4 regions of the Lysinibacillus sp. GW821-FHT14F06 genome follow, and region 1 is predicted to be linked to each of the others. Evidence: riboswitches for the same ligand, from Rfam matches in the RefSeq annotation. Region 1 holds a riboswitch; each other region holds the start of a gene.
What was found. A riboswitch is a leader RNA that binds a small molecule or an ion and turns the genes downstream of it on or off. The one in region 1 is predicted to bind thiamine pyrophosphate.
Positions count from the first base shown of each region.

Region 1 (4,711 bases):
TTTCATGAAAATAAATGGTCAATCTTCGTTAGACATCTCTAATCGTTTTCCTGTTGTATTTGCACCTTTTAATGTCAGTCATGTAATTTGGATCGCCATTTACATGTTACTTGGTTTTTGGTTAGTCATGAATTTTAAAAAGACAACAATTAAACAGACTGTTCTTTTTAGCAGCATATGTATATTGCAGATATTCACAATAATCGTGTGGCATCAGGAGTTATTTATCGCCTCTCTTGGTAGCACACTACTTTTAGTCTTCTGTGTATTTTCGCTGTACAATACATATCCTCACAGCGACAAGTCGTTGGCAGGACGTATCCCTTTCTCTATTTACTATGCATGGTCGACATTTACTTTGATGACAGATACAAGCTTTACATTAACAGCTTATGGATGGAACGGCTTTGGTCTTAGCAACCCTCTATGGGCAGTCATTTTATTAACAATCGGTGTTGCCATCGCATTACATATGCGCTTCCATCATTTCGATATTATGTATCCATCTGTATTTATTTGGGCTTATATTGGAATCGCGTTACATAATGGTTTTGAAGAGCTACTTGTAACAACAGCTGCTTTATTTTTATGTGGTGTACTATTAGTCGGTATACTTTTCATAAAAAAAAATCCTGCCCCCTAAAAATAATTGGGGTAGCAGGATTTTTTATATTATGCCTCATCCAATGAAGTTAAAATAATTGGTTTGTCTTTTGTCACAATAATTGAATGTTCGATTTGAGCAACTAGTGATTTATCTGGTGTAACGAAGGTCCAGCCATCACCAGCTTCCACAATATGCTCTGCCTTTGCTGAGATAAAGGGCTCAACCGCAAGCACCATGCCCTCTTTCATGATTGTAGAATCCCATGCATCATAATAGTTTAAAATATGATTCGGCTCATCATGCAAGGAAAGCCCTAAGCCATGACCTGTTAGATTCATAATTACAGTTAAGTCATTGGCATATGCTTCACGCTCAACGGCTTTACCAATTTGATTTAATTTTGATCCAGCTTTTACTTTTGTCATTGCACGATCAAAGGCACTTTTTGCCACACGACACAGCTTCTCTTTATCCTCGTAGCCTTCACCCACGACAAATGAAATGCCCGTATCTGCAAAATAGCCATTTAATGAACCAGATACATCAATGTTGACAATGTCTCCCTCTTTAATTACGCGTTTTCCTGGAATACCATGAGCTACTTCCTCGTTGACACTAATACATGTGTAGCCTGGGAAGTCATATTCTCCTTTAGGTCCAGAAATTGCTCCTGCCTCAGCAAACATACGGCCAGCAATCTCATCGAGTTCAAGTGTTGTAACACCAGGTTTTGTCGCAGCCTTCATTGCCTCACGAATTTCAGCACAAATACGGCCAATTTTTTTAAAGGCTTCAATCTCTTCTTGCGTTTTTACAATCATTTTTAACGTCCCTTTCATCTAATATCTACTCTTTAATATAACATAACTTGTTTGACATAAAACGCTAAACGCTTTAAATATTGTATGCCCTTATAAATTGCAAAGTGCTGAAATGTAATAATATATTCACAGCGGGTAAATTTTATAATAGCTAATAAAACGATACAAAAAACCCTCCACTACTGTGAAGGGTTGTGTATTTATGATTTTCGCTGCATTAATTGTGGTGCTGCTGTAAATAACAGAACACCAACAATGGCAGTTAAAAGTGTAGCCGGTAGCATATACGTACCATTATAAATAATTGAATAAATCCATGCATTTTGATCGCCCGCATACTCTGAGAAGAATACCGCGCCAGCAATAGTATGTGCCGCATAGCGTAAAAATCCTGCTAATACAGTTCCTAGAATAATATACAGTGCCATTTTCGTTTTGTTTTGATTTTTTGCAGCGTCAAGCACTGGTCGACGTACGATTGCAGCCAAGCCAACTATTGTGAAGGCAACGCCATAATCGAGTAAGCCTTGTAACCAATGTACTACTGTAGCACCAAACATTGTTTGCATAACACCAATAAGTAAGCCCGTTGTCAGACCAGGTAAAAGACCCCAACGAAAGGCTATCAAAATTATTGGTACCATCACTAGACTAACAGAGCCTCCTTGTGCCCATACTTTAAAGGAAATCTGATCAAGCACAAGGCCAATTGCTGCGAAAATCGCAATCTCCACAAGCATTAAAAGTCTTTTTTTGTCCATTTTATTCTCTCCTTTGTTCCGATGTAGGATACAAGAGAAGGAATAGAAATCATATTTACTTTTTGACTCTATCTGGCAAAAAAAAACAATGCCAGGACAGAGCCTCACATCGTACAAGTGTCGGTTTCTATCCACATCCCTACGCAAGTGTTAACTTACAGGTTCAAAGAGTTAAGGCATTACGTGCCCAGTCTCAGCTGACATCATCAGCTCCCCTTGTGGTCGTTACATCTTTTTATTTGAACAACCTCATTGTACGCAAATACGGATATGATTACAACTCTCTTTCACAATATTTTTTGAAACTTTGCTGTTTTTCATGCGTAAATATTAAAAAAGGAGGTACAACTATGGAGAACCAAAAAATTTTATCTGCCTTTAGTTATCTCAGCGTTTTTTTCGCACCCTTTATTGTGCCATTAATTGTTTACTTTGTTTCGAAAGATAGTGACGTAAAAAGACACTCCATTCGAGCACTTATTTCGCATTTAATCCCATTTGTATTTGGTATCATCTTCTTTGCTGTCTTTGTCTTCTCAACCATATCATTTAACACTTTTGATCCACAAGCAGGTAGCAATACATTTATGATTGTTTGGTTTGCATCATTTGCCATTTACGTACTTGTCTCACTAGGGATTGTTATTTGGAATATCGTGCAAGCTGTTCGCGTTATTCGTTAATGTTTCATTTCTAACATAAACAGGTAGAACTATTAGTAAAAGGAGCTGTTTTTTTATGAAAGTATCTAAAGTTGTCAAAACCGCCGTAAAATTAGCACCTATCGTTATACCAATTGTCAAAAAAGTAATGGCGGCTAAGAAAGGAGCACCCTCTTCTCCAAAAAACAGCTATAAGAAATAATACATCCCAAATAAAGAATCTGCTCATCTTTTTCCAGCAGATTCTTTTTTTTGACTCTATAACTTTTTTCTAATTTGTACTTGGCATAGCAGATTTATATTAAAATAGGGTTTAGCACTACAGATGAGGGGTTGTTAAAAATAAATAGTGAAAAACAATTAATGAGCTTGGTTAAGGCAGCGCAGGTTCTAACTTCAACACTCGATATTAACCAAGTATTAGAAAAATTGATGAATGAGGTACTTCATGTGATAGACGGTGCTGATGCAGGGGTATTGTTTATGTTGAATACAGAAACTAATCGTCTAGTTGCCAAGCATGCCATTGGTTATGACCTGGCTTATTTAAAAAAGATTCACCTTGCCTCAAATGAAGGAATGACTGGAAAGGTATTCTCTCAAAAACAAGCATTTAGATTTCACTCTAGCAATGATGTTTCAGAAAGCATGGCGGATTTATTTCCACAGTACGAAGAAAACTATACAAAAGCAGTTGGTGATTTAACTTATCCCAAAAGTGCTGTTTGTGCTCCACTTCTTGATAAAAGTAATTCATGTATAGGCGTTTTAACAATTGTCAATTTTTCAGGAGATACACAGTTTGAAAATAGTGATTTAACAATGTTACAGGCATTTGCAAACCAATCCTCAATTGCTATTGAAAATGCAAAATTATTTACTCAAAACGAACGCTCTAAGCGCATTTATAATGCTTTAACACAGGTTTCCTTAACACGTGGCCGACTCAGCGATATGATTGATACGCTTGCATCATTACTAGGCCAATCTGTAGCAATTATGACAGATTTTTACGATTTATTATTTGCATCATCTCCTGTAGCTAAACTTGCTACTGACATTTTAAAAGAGCAAAAATCACAGCATCTTGATACAGTTGTACAGCAATGTGTACGACATCAAGTATACATACCATTTAAAGATGAAACGTATGTAAGTTACTTATTTCCTATCCATACAGAACGAGGTGTTATAGGAATACTACTGATTGTGATGAATCAACATTTACAAATGGATCCTTTAGATTTATTTGCAGTAGAACAGGCAGGTGCATTATTTGCCTTACAGTTAGCTGAGGAGGAAAAGGAGCTAGAAAATTCCTTTAAATACGACGGATATTTGTTACAACAGCTTTTAAACTCAAATTTCAATGCCTTTTATAAACGTCAAGAAGTGCAACAAACTTCTCATTACTTATGTGCTACTCTACAACTTGATGGAAGTACATATCATGTTGCTCAGACTAATAAAATGCAGCACCAATTTAGTAAACTACTATATCGTTTAACTCGCTTATTTTCCTTACCAGTTTTTATCTCGGAGCATGAATTACACTATCATTTTTTATTTATGAACAATTTGCGAGTTTCAGTCGAACAGTTTAAAGAGCGTATTCAATATTTTTTTGTACTCCTCGAAAAAGACTCGACAAAGTACAATTCACTATCATTTATGGTTGGTCTCGGAAGACACTTTAACACAATTGAAAACATTTTCAGTTCATATCGGGACTCCACAAAGTGTATTGACTATTTACAGACACTAGAACAGGCACCATTCATCATTTCCTATGATAAACTTGGACCTTATACACTTTTTTTAAATAATGACCCACAGGAAATGGCAGAATATGTTGAGTTG
Region 1 covers NZ_JBXAPF010000008.1:133,839-138,549, reverse strand. The annotation lists gene AC1RNS_RS10145 (TspO-related membrane protein) at 1-643, shown strand, start outside; gene map (type I methionyl aminopeptidase) at 673-1,428, opposite strand; gene thiT (energy-coupled thiamine transporter ThiT) at 1,629-2,189, opposite strand; TPP riboswitch at 2,309-2,416, opposite strand; gene AC1RNS_RS10130 (magnetosome magnetite crystal formation protein family) at 2,540-2,872, shown strand; gene AC1RNS_RS10125 (hypothetical protein) at 2,928-3,053, shown strand; gene AC1RNS_RS10120 (helix-turn-helix domain-containing protein) at 3,185-4,711, shown strand, end outside.

Region 2 (4,711 bases), on a different contig from region 1:
ATTCCTTGATGTATTGCCTCCGTCGTATTTACATCTTTTTCTTTTGCATAATTACGAATATCCTGGGAGATTCTCATACTACAGAACTTGGGCCCACACATTGAACAAAAGTGCGCAGTTTTTGCTCCCTCTGCTGGTAATGTTTCATCATGGTATTCAACTGCACGCTCTGGATCTAAAGAAAGGTTGAATTGATCGCGCCAGCGGAATTCGAAGCGTGCCTTTGAAAGCGCATCATCTCGCTGCTGTGCTCCAGGATGCCCCTTCGCTAAATCAGCCGCATGTGCAGCAATTTTATACGTAATCACCCCTACACGAACATCCTCTCGATTTGGTAAGCCCAGATGCTCTTTTGGTGTCACATAACATAGCATTGCCGTACCAAACCATCCAATCATTGCAGCACCAATAGCTGATGTAATATGGTCATAGCCTGGTGCAATATCTGTTGTCAGTGGTCCTAAAGTATAGAAAGGAGCCTCCTTACACACCTCTAACTGCTTGTCCATATTTTCTTTAATTAAATGCATTGGCACGTGTCCTGGTCCCTCCACCATCACCTGTACATCATGCTTCCATGCAATCTGTGTTAATTCACCTAACGTTTCAAGCTCTGCAAACTGAGCCTCATCATTGGCATCTGCAATCGATCCAGGACGTAAACCATCCCCTAATGAAAAGGCAACATCATATGTTTTCATGATTTCACAGATTTCTTCAAAATGTGTATATAAAAAATTCTCTTGATGATGATATAAGCACCACTGTGCCATAATTGAACCTCCACGTGACACAATGCCTGTCACACGATTAGCTGTTAATGGCACATAACGTAATAGTACACCCGCATGAATCGTAAAATAATCAACACCCTGCTCTGCTTGCTCAATTAACGTATCACGATACACCTCCCACGTTAAATCCTCAGCCACACCATTTACCTTTTCAAGCGCTTGATAAATTGGCACTGTTCCAACTGGCACCGCGGCATTACGGATAATCCATTCACGTGTGGTATGAATGTGCTTTCCAGTCGATAAATCCATAATATTATCAGCGCCCCAGCGTGTTGCCCATGTCATTTTCTCTACCTCTTCTGCAATAGAAGATGATACTGCTGAATTCCCAATATTGGCATTAATTTTCACATGAAAATTACGTCCTATAATCATTGGCTCAGCCTCAGGATGATTAATATTAGAAGGCATAATTGCACGCCCAGCTGCAATTTCAGAGCGAACAAATTCAGGGTCCATATTTTCGCGAATAGCTACAAACTCCATTTCCGGAGTAATTACTCCTTTTCGTGCATAATGAAGCTGTGTTACATTTCTATCTTTTTTTGCACGTAGAGGTTTTCTAGATAAATCAGGAAATATATTTTCTTTTATACGTGGATCATCAGCTATGCGGAAACCATTATCCTCTGGTTTAATAGTACGCCCGACATACTCCTCCACGTCTCCTCGTTCTCTAATCCATTCACTTCGCAACGCTGGTAAGCCCTTCGTAATATCTACCTTATAGGCAGGGTCAGTATATGGACCGCTCGTATCATACACATGAACTGGTGCATTTTCCTCTTCTCCAAAGCTTCCTGTCGTTGGACTTAATGCAATTTCACGCATCGGCACTAAAATATCTGGTCTTGATCCCTCTACATAAACCTTTTTGCTCCCCTCAAAGCTCGACATAATGGTAATGTTCTTTTCGCTAACTGTTGTCATGACCTACTTCTCTCCCTTATAGAAAATTCATACAAGGACCGAATCTAGCTCACCCCAAAAAATAAAAAGCCGAATCCAAAAATTTTTGGATCCGGCTATGATTGTATAAGGTATAATTATCGCATTGTAAAGAGCTCGCAATAATTTCTTAACTTTCCCACGCTGGTATGAGCCAGATCAGGTCCAAAGGGTCAAGAAACCTCTATGCGTTTCCCTCTCAGCCTGACTCATCAGACTCCCCTAGTTAATGCTATTAAGTTTGATGCTAGTGTAACAGATATTGCTAAGAGATGGAAGCTTCATCACTATTTTTCCTTTAGAGTTTATATTTTTGCTTCATAAACTCTAAACGCTTTACCTGCTCCGTTAATTCATGAATCGTTCTACTTAGCTGACTCAATGATGATTCTTGCAACTTTGATGCATCGGCTACTTCTTTTGTTTCCAACAAGACAGCCTCGGATGCCTCATTCGTTTGCTCTAATGCCGATAAAACGACGTTCGTGTTTTTGGACATTGTGTTTGTAACCTCAAAAACATTTTGAACATCTTCCTCAACTACTTTTACTGCTTCAAACAAATGATCCAGCTCATTACTAATGGCCATCACTAAATGAGCTCCTTCTTTAACTTCAACAGTACTATGGTCCATTTCTTTTAACACAGTCTCTGTTACTATTTTAAATTCATATATATGCTGACGAATATCCTCAGCTGACAACTTCGTCATCTCGGCCAGCTTTTTCACCTCTTCCGCGACAATAGCAAAGCCTTTACCATGCTCACCTGCTCTCGCTGCCTCAATCGCCGCGTTTAATGCCAATAAATTTGTTTGATCGGCAATATTTTGAATAACACTTATCATTTCTTCGATTGTACTATATCTTTCACCAAGAACATTCACATTATTTGCCGTATGAGTTACCAAATCTGCCACGTCATTCATACGATTCGTAATCATTGCCGCTTCTGATTGACTTTGCTTTACAAGATCGGCTGTATTGGAGGAGCTTTTCATAACGGAAGAAACAGATGCTGAAATCTGCATAATTCCTGACGTCATCTCTTCGATTGTTTTAAAGGAATGTGTCGCTAGATCTCTTTGTCGATCTACACTCTCCTCTATCCCTCCTGCACTTTCAATGAGCTTGTTACTTGAGTGCTGCACATTATTCCCTACCTCCTGTAAACTATCAGTTGCCTTAGAAATATCTGTGCCAATCCCCGATAGATTAGAGATAATTTGATGCATAGATTGCATCATTTCTTTAAATTTGCTACTAAAATCTGAAATATCATCATTTGACTCAAAGCTTATTTCATCCAATATATGTTGAGTTTCTGCCATATTTCCATCTGTAAAGGCTATTGTTGCTCGTTTCATGATAAATATCGGCTTCAGTGATTTTCGCATATACAAATACAATGTCGTCATCATAACGACACTCAATAAAATGACTATGCCTAAAAGAATAGGCAAGTACTTCGATACAGCAGATTTTTGAATGCCGTAAATAATGGAGCTCTCAATATCTAATCCAACATATGCAACAATTTCACCATTTTCTGCTCTGACAGGTGCATAAGCAGAAATAAAATCTCCCCACCCCTCTACAGAAACAAACTCACTAAAGCCATCCTCATTATTAGAAATTGTTTTTACAACACTTTCATACGGTATATCCTCCATAATATCTCCAATTTGGTAGGTTTCCTCACTATTTAAATCTCCTGCATCCACCAGCACCATTGATTGTTTACCATCAGGTGTTCCCTTGAACACATAGATATACGTTACATAATTGGTTTTCAGTATTGTTGTCAGCTCCTTCTGTAAATCAAGATACAGTGAACGGTTATCTGGATTTGTAACTAGCTGCTCATACCTCTCTGAATCAAGCTGTCCCACAACATTTCTTGCTAAAATCATACTATTCTCTTTTAATGCCAACTCCACTATGTTTTTTGTACTCTTATAGACAATAAGCCCAAGAGCAACACTAAAAGCAACCATAATAACTATTAATAAGATGATGAATTTCTTCCATAACTCTATTCCTTTACGCAAAGCTATGAACGCCCCTTTCAATATTATGATTAAACACCTATTTACCCTATGTATATATTAAAAATTACAATAACTAACAAACTTCCTTATATTTTCTAATTATTTTCTTCATTTTACTTTTTGAGCATAAAAAAAAGCAATAAGCCATAAGCCTATTCCTTTTTTTACGTCATATGTTATGAAAGAAATAATAGTTCTGCTAGATAAATAACAATTGTTACTGTAATACAGCTCACTATTGTTGAAAATAAAACAGTTTGAGCAGCTGTTGCTGATTCGATATCATACTCTAATGCTAAACTAGAGCTATTTCGGGATGTTGGAAAAGCACTAGCGATAAATAATGATTGTGCCACTACCCCGTCTAAGCCGAGTAAATAAATAATGAGTAAAGCAACTGCTGGTCCTAAAATTAGTCGTGTAAAACAGCTAATAATGACGGTTTTATTAAACATGGATTTAATTTCAAGTTGTGATAGTTGGGCACCTAACGTGATTAATGCCACAGCAATAAAACCTTCTGCCACATGATCTATTGGAATTTTAATAAATTGTGGCACTGCAATATCAAAATAATTCATCGCTACCCCTATAATAAGGGCATGAATAATAGGCATCTTAAGGAAATCCTTTACAATAGATATACCTGATTTTGTAGAGGAAATTAAGTTGTATAAGCCATATGTATAGGTAGTCATATTTTGGAATATCACAAGAATAACCTGTATCGCTACGCCGATTGGCTGTGTCACGAATATCATTTGCGCAACAGGAATCCCATAGTTTCCTGAATTAATAAGGACGACACTATTTTTAAACACTGCAGCCTCTGTTTTAACTAAACCAAGTCCTTTCGCTAAAAAATGGCTTAGCACCATTTGACTGCCGATAAAAAGTACAATAAATATCGCAACTT
Region 2 covers NZ_JBXAPF010000023.1:60,412-65,122, reverse strand. The annotation lists gene thiC (phosphomethylpyrimidine synthase ThiC) at 1-1,727, opposite strand, end outside; TPP riboswitch at 1,865-1,979, opposite strand; gene AC1RNS_RS18465 (methyl-accepting chemotaxis protein) at 2,044-3,795, opposite strand; gene AC1RNS_RS18460 (AEC family transporter) at 3,972-4,711, opposite strand, start outside.
Region 2: linked by a shared signal. The riboswitch ahead of thiC (phosphomethylpyrimidine synthase ThiC) and the one ahead of thiT (energy-coupled thiamine transporter ThiT) in region 1 are both predicted to bind thiamine pyrophosphate.

Region 3 (4,711 bases), on a different contig from region 1:
CCTCAATGAACAATGATTTGAATATTGCTACGGTATTGGAAATATCCTCACTTTCACAAATCGCAGAAATAACGGCGATGCCATCCGCACCAGCGTTAACAACTGATTGTCCATTTGAACAATTTATGCCTCCAATTGCAACAATGGGGAGCTCAGGATTTTCAATGCGAACATCCTGCAAAAATTTTGTTCCACTTGGCGGATTCGCATCACTTTTAGAAGTGGTTGCAAAAATCGGACCAATTCCTACATAATCTGCCCCATATTGTAGAGCAGTTTGCAATTCAGCTTGAGAATGAACTGAAACACCAAGTATCATCTTTCCAATTTTTTCTCGAATTTTAGATACAGGGAAATCCTCTTGACCAATATGAATTCCATCTGCTTCGAGTTTTACTGCAAGCTCTACATCATCGTTGATAATAAACGGCACATTATACCGCTGACAAAGATTTTGACATTGACGAGCAAAATTTTCATATTCTTGTCCTGTTAATGCACGAGGCCCCTTTTCTCGTAGTTGAAACATGGTAGTTCCATGCTGTAAAGCTTTTTCAAGAACATGTAATGGCTCCTGATGTACAACATTTTCTGTGCCCATTATAAAATATAGCTGTAAATCTTCACGATTCATGAATAGTCACCTCACATGACTCTCTATAGGTTTGATAGGCAAAATGATTTGTCGGCCCATGCCCATTACCCAGAGCTAAATCATACGTTATTGCTAATTGAATAAATCTTTTTGCTTCGATAATCGCCTCTTTTATAGGAAGACCGCTGCCCATAAAAGCAGTTAAGGCTGCTGAAAATGTACAGCCAGTACCATGTGTATTTTTTGTTGTAATACGAGGAGTTTGCATAGAAAACGACGATCCATCTTTAAGAAATATATAATCAATGGCGAAACCCATATCTGTTAAATGACCTCCTTTTAAAATGACACATTGTACTCCTGTTTGTAGTAAGAGATAGGCTACTTCTTTCATATCAGTTAAAGTTCTAATTTCTCTACCAGTAAGCGTTTCAGCTTCAGGAATATTCGGAGTTACAATGGTTGCAATTGGCAGTAAAAGCTTCATGATGGCATCAATTGCATCTTGTTGTAATAAACTTTCACCACCTTTCGCAATCATCACAGGATCTACAATAAGCGGAATCTTTGCATCAGCCATTATTTGTGCGATAGTTTGAATGATGTCTGAAGAAAACAGCATGCCTGTTTTCACTGCACTAATTGAAAAATCTTCTAATAGTGCTTGTAGCTGTTGCTCAACAAAGCTTGCGTCAATGGGCATGACACCTGAGACACCAAGCGTATTTTGAGCAGTCAATGCTGTAATGACGGAAGTTCCAAAAACCTTTAATTCCTGAAAGGTTTTTAAATCAGCCTGTATACCTGCACCGCCGCCACTATCAGAGCCAGCAATTGTCGTAACAACTTGCATTATTGTTCACCAGCCTTTGAAAGACGGTATAGTTCATTCAATACAGAAATTTGAAAATCACCGATGTATTGCGTAGTAGAACCAGCTTGTTCAGCTATTTTTTTATAAAGTTGTAGTACATTTATTAATTGGTTATAGGGTTGATGACCAGTCACGTAAGCAGCACAACAAATGGCACTTAATAAGCAGCCAGTCCCAGTGACCTCTGTCATATGAGAATTCCCGCCTATAATCCATTGCTGTTGATTTCCATCAGTTATAAAATCCTTTTCACCTGTGACAATCACTATACAATGATAAAGCTGAGCAATTCTCATCGCTTCATGCACCAAGGATATTGAACCTGTTCCACTGTCTACACCCTTTTGCTGCCATTCTACATTGGCAATGGCGGCAAGTTCTCCAATATTGCAGCGAATTACTGCAAATTCAATCTCTTTTAACAGATGTTGTACGGTTTGTTTTCGATAGGTTGTAGCTCCAGCACCAACAGGATCTAATACTACAGGTATGCCAAGTGCATTGGCCTTTTTCCCAGCAAGTAACATGGATTCTTTCGATTTGTCATTAAGTGTACCGATATTAATCAATAAGCTTGAGGCAATTGCAACCATTTCCTCGACCTCGTCACAGCCATCAGCCATAACTGGCGAGGCACCGATTGCTAATAGGCCGTTTGCCTGAAAATTTGCCACCACATAATTTGTAATGCAATGAATTAGTGGATTTTTTTTACGGATAGTTTGAAAAATCATTCTAAGTCCTCCTTTGTTGGATGGACGTAAGCGTGCAAAAAAGGCTCTTTTTTGTGTAAAAAAAACACGCAAAAGAGCCTTTCATCAGTGAATTAGATGTGAATTGCTCCCTACGTCAGTATTAACTAACAGGTTCAAAGGGTCAGGTTTTACCTTCTCAACTCCAAATGAGTCCCCCTGCAATCTTGCTTTTAGTTGACCAAAATGTACCATATTTTTCTTTCCTGTTCAATAGAAGTTTTTACCTTCATCCAGCAAATGTCTTCTGTATCGAAAGTATAGCGGCAGATACAAATGTTTTCTGTATCGAAAGTAAAAAACATCTGCAGGCCCGGGCACACTTCAAAATCTGGACACATTGTTTATCTGTATCGAAGGAAAAGCGACAGCTACAATTACGCAAAGGTGAAATTGATTGATGAACGTGACTGTTGCCATACAGCAGAGTATGATAGTTGTCATGACTTTTCTAAAATAGAGTGTGAACCATTGAAAATGATAAAAATGGAGTTTTATAATGAATCATAGTAAAAGGGAGGCATTTCCATGAAAAGACAAGATTTAATTGCACCAGAATTGTATAATATTACAGAGGAAATTGAAAAATATGCACAGGATGTAACCAAGAATGCACTAATTATTTATGATGAAAATAATGATGTACAATTTATTACATACGCACATCTACTTGCAAAGGCAAATCAGGCTGCACATGTTTTTACAAACCAAGGATTAACAAAAGGTGATGTATTAATCGTGATGGTGCCTAGATCAGTAGAAGCCTATATTGTCTATATTGCTGCACTGAAAGTAGGTTTAACGATTATTCCTAGTTCGGAAATGCTAAGAACGAAGGATATTGAATATCGCATACACCATGCTAATGCAAAGGGTATAGTTGCTTATGAGCCATATATTGAGCAATTTGATAACGTGAAAAACTTACAGGGCTTGCAGCAATTCGTAATAGGAAATGCACATGAACCTTGGCAGTCATTACTTCAAAAAATGCAAGATCAACCAACAAATTACATAAGTTCTACTCCAACGAAAAGTACAGATAATGCATTTTTAGCTTATACAAGTGGTACAACAGGCAATCCTAAGGCAGCAGTACATACACATAGCTGGGGATATGCACATTTACGAACAACAGCACCGAATTGGTTAGGCGTACAGGAAAATGACATCGTTTGGGCTACAGCAGCTCCAGGCTGGCAAAAATGGATTTGGAGTCCGTTCCTCGCAACATTAGGAAGTGGTGCAACCGCATTTGTGTACAAAGGTAAATTTGATGCGACAACATATCTTACACTTCTTGAAAAATTCAATATTAATATCCTGTGCTGTACACCAACTGAATACCGATTTATGGCTGCATTAGAAAACTTACAGGATTTTAATTTAGAGAGTGTTCGTCAGGCTGTCTCAGCAGGAGAACCTTTAAATAGTGATGTAATAAAAGTATTTTCGAATGTTTTCCATTTACAGGTAAGAGATGGTTATGGGCAAACTGAAAATACATTATTAGTCGGAACAATGGTAGGTATGGAGGCTAGAATCGGCTCAATGGGTAAACCAACTCCAGGGAATACAATTGATATTATTGATGATTTAGGAAATCCTGTTTCAGTAGGAGAAGTAGGTGATATTGCAGTACATCGTGAAACACCTGCGTTATTTAAAAAATATTTACATGATCCTGAGCGCACTAGCTTACAATTTAGAGGTGATTGGTATATCACTGGTGATCGAGCATATAAAGATGTAGATGGTTATTTTTGGTTTGAGGGGCGAGGAGACGATGTTATTATTTCATCTGGCTATACAATAGGACCATTTGAAGTAGAAGATGCTTTGATGAAACATGCAGCAGTAAAAGAAGCGGCAGTTGTAGCAAGTCCAGATGAAGTTCGGGGAAATATTGTGAAGGCATTTGTGGTGCTTAATGAAGGAGAGATAGGAAATGCTAGTCTTATCAAGCAGCTTCAAAATCATGTAAAAACTTTAACAGCTCCCTATAAATATCCTCGTGCCATTGAATTTATAACGGAATTGCCAAAGACTTCATCAGGTAAAATCCGTCGTATTGAACTACGTCAACAAGAAAAAAATAAATGTACTATTAAATAGTTTACAGCTTTACATTTTGTCGAAAGTAAATATTTCCTAGGAAATAATGACGAAAATCAAAGTTCATGTATTTTTATTGAGCTTTGATTTTTTTTATGATATTCGGTAATGTTAATGAGCATAACCTTTTGTATAGTATTGCAAAAAAAATGAAACATATTAGAAAGTTATTCGTATAACGTGTAGAGGAGGCGGAAAGACATGAATGTAAAAAGGTGGACTGCTTTAATTATTGCAGGTGTATTACTTGTATTTTCATTAGGTATAAACACTGTTTTTGCAATTTTTAAATCAGATTTCTTTGGTAATTTTGATAGCTTAATGGCTGGTGATAATTTATCAGTAATGGAGACAGTTATTGAAAACGGTAGTATA
Region 3 covers NZ_JBXAPF010000009.1:83,882-88,592, reverse strand. The annotation lists gene thiE (thiamine phosphate synthase) at 1-634, opposite strand, end outside; gene thiD (bifunctional hydroxymethylpyrimidine kinase/phosphomethylpyrimidine kinase) at 624-1,448, opposite strand; gene thiM (hydroxyethylthiazole kinase) at 1,448-2,203, opposite strand; TPP riboswitch at 2,294-2,392, opposite strand; gene mbcS (acyl-CoA synthetase MbcS) at 2,750-4,336, shown strand; gene sppA (signal peptide peptidase SppA) at 4,538-4,711, shown strand, end outside.
Region 3: linked by a shared signal. The riboswitch ahead of thiM (hydroxyethylthiazole kinase) and the one ahead of thiT (energy-coupled thiamine transporter ThiT) in region 1 are both predicted to bind thiamine pyrophosphate.

Region 4 (4,711 bases), on a different contig from region 1:
GTGCCATTCATTATGAGTGCTGCGTTTTTTATTATTATTCAGCACCAACTAAATAATGCTATTAATACAAAATTAATGAAAAGATGAAACCAACAAGCATTATGCCTTGTCTAACTTATACAAATTGATGAAGGGAGGGAATTGCTTGGAGAAACAACAAAGAGATATATATTTACGGGAGGTTATGGATTTATACGGTCATTACTTACTTCGACTAGCTTATACATATGTAAAAAGTAAAGAAAGGGCAGAGGACATTGTACAGGAAGTATTCATCCGCTATTACATTCAGATGGAGCAATTTGAAGGACGTTCTAGTGTCAAAACTTACTTATATCGTATGGTCGTCAACGAGTGTCACAATTACTTTAAGAGCTGGGCATATCGGAAAACAGAGTTAACTAGTCTTTTTAAAAAGCAGGAAGCCTCTATTTCAGTGGAATCTCAAATTTTAAAGCAAGAAGAAATGGATGTTATTGCTCACAGTATTACTACATTAGAAACGAAATATCGAGAGGTCCTTTGGCTTTATTACTATGATGAACTATCTATCACCGATATCGCATCCATTTTACAATGTTCAATCAATACAGTGAAAACAAGGCTAGCAAGAGGGAGAAAACGAGTAGGCATCCAATTAGAAAAGGAGGGAATTTATAATGGAAATGAATTTACGTAAGCGATTAAAGACTACTATACCAGATCAATTAGCATTAACTCCTCAAAAAAAAGAAGAGATTTTAGAGGCTGCTCATGTTAGATTTGAGCAACAGCAAACTCCTGTAAAAAAACATGTGTGGAAGCCCGTAGCAGTAGGATTTTCAGCTTTAGCACTTACGGCATTACTAAGTTATCCATTTATAGATGAAATAAAGGAACAATTGACGATTTCGCAAATAAGTGAACAATCCTATGAAGAAATTAGTATTCCTGGTCGAACTGCTAATACATTATCTACAGCTATCTTTGATGATGCAACGAACTCCTTTTATTATTACGAGGGTAATACCATTTATTCCTATTCACTCGATACACATATTGAAAAAGCGGAAGTAACAAGTACAAGTGAATTTCCTATTTCAAAAATGTTAGTAAATGAAGATTGGCTTGCTTGGATGGCTGATGATAGGAATTCTGTGTTTGTAAAAAATAGAGAAACATTAGAGGTCAAAGGCTTTTCTACGGATACTTTTATGGATTTAGAAGATGATACACTACTGACAGAAATGTCTGATACCAGAACAGGTCATACCATTTATAGCTTAACAAATCTGCGTACAAATGAGGTAAAACAATTTAAACAGTCCTTTGATAATAGTGCAGTAAGTCAGCCAATTTATCAGGACAATCAGTTGCTCCTACCAAGAGCCTTTAAAAAAGATGGAGTAGAAACGGTAAGCTTTACGCTCTATGATGTTGGAACGGAAAAAGAAAAACAATATGATTTACCTTTTAAAGGCATACATGACGTGGCACTTACTGACCATAAAATCTATGCCTCCTTTAGAACTGAAGAAAGCTTAGAGACAGGATATGTTGATTTAGTAGACGGCTCCTATCATAAACTTGATGGTAAAAAAGCCCTTTTTTTAAAAGCCTATCAAAATAGTCTTGCTCTTCATGAATGGATACCAAAGGAGGAGAAATACCGCTTTAGATTCTATCAAGTGGAAGAAGATGGTTCATTAACACCAATTTACGCCTTTAAAGATGTTTCATTAGCTCTCTTAGCGCAAGGTTATACTAAAGAAGGGACATTACAGGTATTTGGGATAAATGAAAAGTATCTCACGGAGGATGGAATTCATGAAGCAAAAGATGATGCAATTAAATTATTTTTACAGCGTTTTCATTAAATAGAGCCTTGTTATTTACAGTGAGATATGGGTATAATAATCAACGAAAAGTTCATATGGAAAGAATGTAGGGGAGCTGGTAGTTGCCAGCTGAGATTGTGTCCGTTAGACGCTGACCCTTTGAACCTGATTTGGCTCGTACCAGCGTAGGGAACATCTATTCAAAAAAAGTAAGTTTTTGATATTGATTGCACAACGTCTGGGAGGAATCCTAGGCGTTTTTTTGTTTTATATACACATCTTGGGTGTAGATAGACTGTGAATACGCTTTCTTCTGGTAGAACATTCCTTTATGAACACTTTCACACTACTTACTGGGAGGATTCAGCATGAAAAAATGGTTATTGGTTCTTATGGCTGCCCTTTTAACATTAGCGGGCTGTAGCGAAAAAAAGGATACCAACAAGGATGAGCATGCATTAAAAAAGGTGTCCGTTGTACTCGATTGGACGCCAAATACAAATCATACAGGGCTATATGTTGCTAAGAAATTAGGTTATTTTGAAGAGCAGGGCTTGGATGTTGATATTTTACAACCTGGTGACGCAGGAGCGGATCAGCTCGTGGCATCTGGCAAGGCACAGTTTGGTGTAAGCTATCAGGAGGGAATTACACAGGCTCGTGTACAGGGGGTACCTCTAGTATCGATTGCGGCGATTATTCAGCATAATACTTCTGGCTTTGCCTCAATTGCCTCTAAAGGCATTACATCACCGAAGAAATTTGAAGGGAAAACATATGGTGGCTGGGGAGCTCCACTTGAGCAGGCTGTTCTACAGTCATTAATGCAAACTGAAAATGCAGATATTAATAAATTAGATATTATTAATGCCGGTGATATAGATTTCTTTACAATGATGAAAAAAGATATTGATTTTGCATGGATTTACTATGCTTGGACTGGAATTGAAGCTGAGCTTCGTGGTGAAAAGCTCAACATGCTGTATTTAACAGATTATAGTGACCAACTGGATTATTATACACCCGTTCTTGCTACGAATGAAAAAATGATTCAGGATGATCCAAAGACAGTTGAAGCATTTGTCGCTGCCGTGGCAAAGGGCTATGAATATGCGATCAGTAATCCAAGTGAGGCAGCAGATGTTTTACTTGAGGCAGTACCTGATTTAGATAAAGAGCTTGTGCATAAAAGTCAGGAGTGGCTAGCAGATAAGTATCAGGATGACGCTGCTCAATGGGGCGAGCAAAAGCTAACTGTCTGGGAAAACTATGCGAAGTGGATGACTAGCAACAACGTTTTAGAGGGCGAATTTAAGGCAGAACAAGCATTTACGAACGACTTTTTACCAAAAAAGGAGACGAAGTAACATGGCAAACTCATTAATCAGTGTACAAATTATCCCGAAAACAGAAAAATATGAAGATGTTATTCCATTTGTTGATGCGGCCATTGCTATTATTGATGCGTCAGGCGTGAAATATGAGGTGCACCCTTTAGAAACGACAATGGAGGGCGAGCTGACAACGTTGTTAGAAATCATTGAACGGATGAATGAAAAGATGATAGAGCTTGGGGCCATCAATGTTATTACACAAGTGAAAATTTTATATCAGCCATCTGGTATTACAATGGGAACGTTAACGGAGAAATACAAGTGATGAAGCAGGCAATACAAAAGGGAAGGACGATAATTTTTATCGCCTTCCTCTTATTCATATGGGAGCTAATTGTGCGTTTGGCAGATATCCCACATTGGTTATTGCCAGCACCAATTGCTATTTTGGCAGAAGGTTTACGATCGTATGAAACATTTATGCCTCATGCCTTCGCAACAGTGAAGTTAGCTTTACTGGGACTTACTATTGGCATATGTTGTGGACTAGCGGTTGCTGTGCTCCTGCATCGTTTTTCATTTATTCGAGAACTATTTTATCCCATTCTTATTATGTCACAAAACATTCCTATACTTGTTCTAGCACCGTTATTAATTATTTGGTTTGGCTTTGGTTTATTACCTAAACTTATCATTATTTGTCTTGTATGCTTTTTTCCCATTGTTATTGCTGCAATGGATGGTTTCCGTCAAACCTCATCGGAATTGAAGCATTATTTTGAGATGATTGGGGCAACAAAGGCACAAACCTTTTGGAAGCTTGAATGGCCATATGCATACCCGTCTATTTTTTCAGGCATTAAAATTGCCGCTACCTACAGCGTTATGGGGGCTGTTATTGCTGAGTGGTTAGGTGCCAAAAAGGGGATAGGGGTATATATGACATTGGCACAATCATCATTTCGTACAGATCGTGTGTTTGTGGCCATTTTGGCTATTGTCTGTTTAAGTTTAGTATTATTTAGCGCTATTCAACTGCTAGAAAAGCTTATTGTGAAGGGGAGAGGATTCCATGCTAAGCGTTCAAAATATTGATAAATCCTTTGATACTCTTCAGGTCATTCGAGATTTATCCTTTGAGGTGAAGGACGGTGAATTTGTGGCAATTATTGGTCCGTCTGGTAGCGGGAAAAGTACGCTCTTTCAATTAATTGGAGGTGTTTCTTCGATTGATAAGGGAGCCATTTTATTAAACGGTGCAGATATACAGCAAAAAAGAGGAACGATTGGCTATATGCCTCAGCAGCCATGCTTACTACCATGGAGAACTATTTTAGAAAATGTCACAATTGTAGAGGAGCTTCAGCAAAAGCCGAATATAGAACTTGCAAAGGAGTGGTTAGCGAAAGTGGGTCTCGCTTCATTTGTTAATGCCTATCCAAGTGAGCTATCTGGTGGTATGCAGCAGCGAGTGTCCTTTATTCGTGCAATTGTTAGTAACAAGCCTATATTATGCTTAGATGAGCCATTTTCTGCGTTAGATGAGTTTACAAGATTAGA
Region 4 covers NZ_JBXAPF010000021.1:57,185-61,895, forward strand. The annotation lists gene AC1RNS_RS17650 (sigma-70 family RNA polymerase sigma factor) at 146-679, shown strand; gene AC1RNS_RS17655 (hypothetical protein) at 660-1,856, shown strand; TPP riboswitch at 1,916-2,026, shown strand; gene AC1RNS_RS17660 (ABC transporter substrate-binding protein) at 2,186-3,184, shown strand; gene AC1RNS_RS17665 (thiamine-binding protein) at 3,186-3,476, shown strand; gene AC1RNS_RS17670 (ABC transporter permease) at 3,476-4,246, shown strand; gene AC1RNS_RS17675 (ABC transporter ATP-binding protein) at 4,224-4,711, shown strand, end outside.
Region 4: linked by a shared signal. The riboswitch ahead of AC1RNS_RS17660 (ABC transporter substrate-binding protein) and the one ahead of thiT (energy-coupled thiamine transporter ThiT) in region 1 are both predicted to bind thiamine pyrophosphate.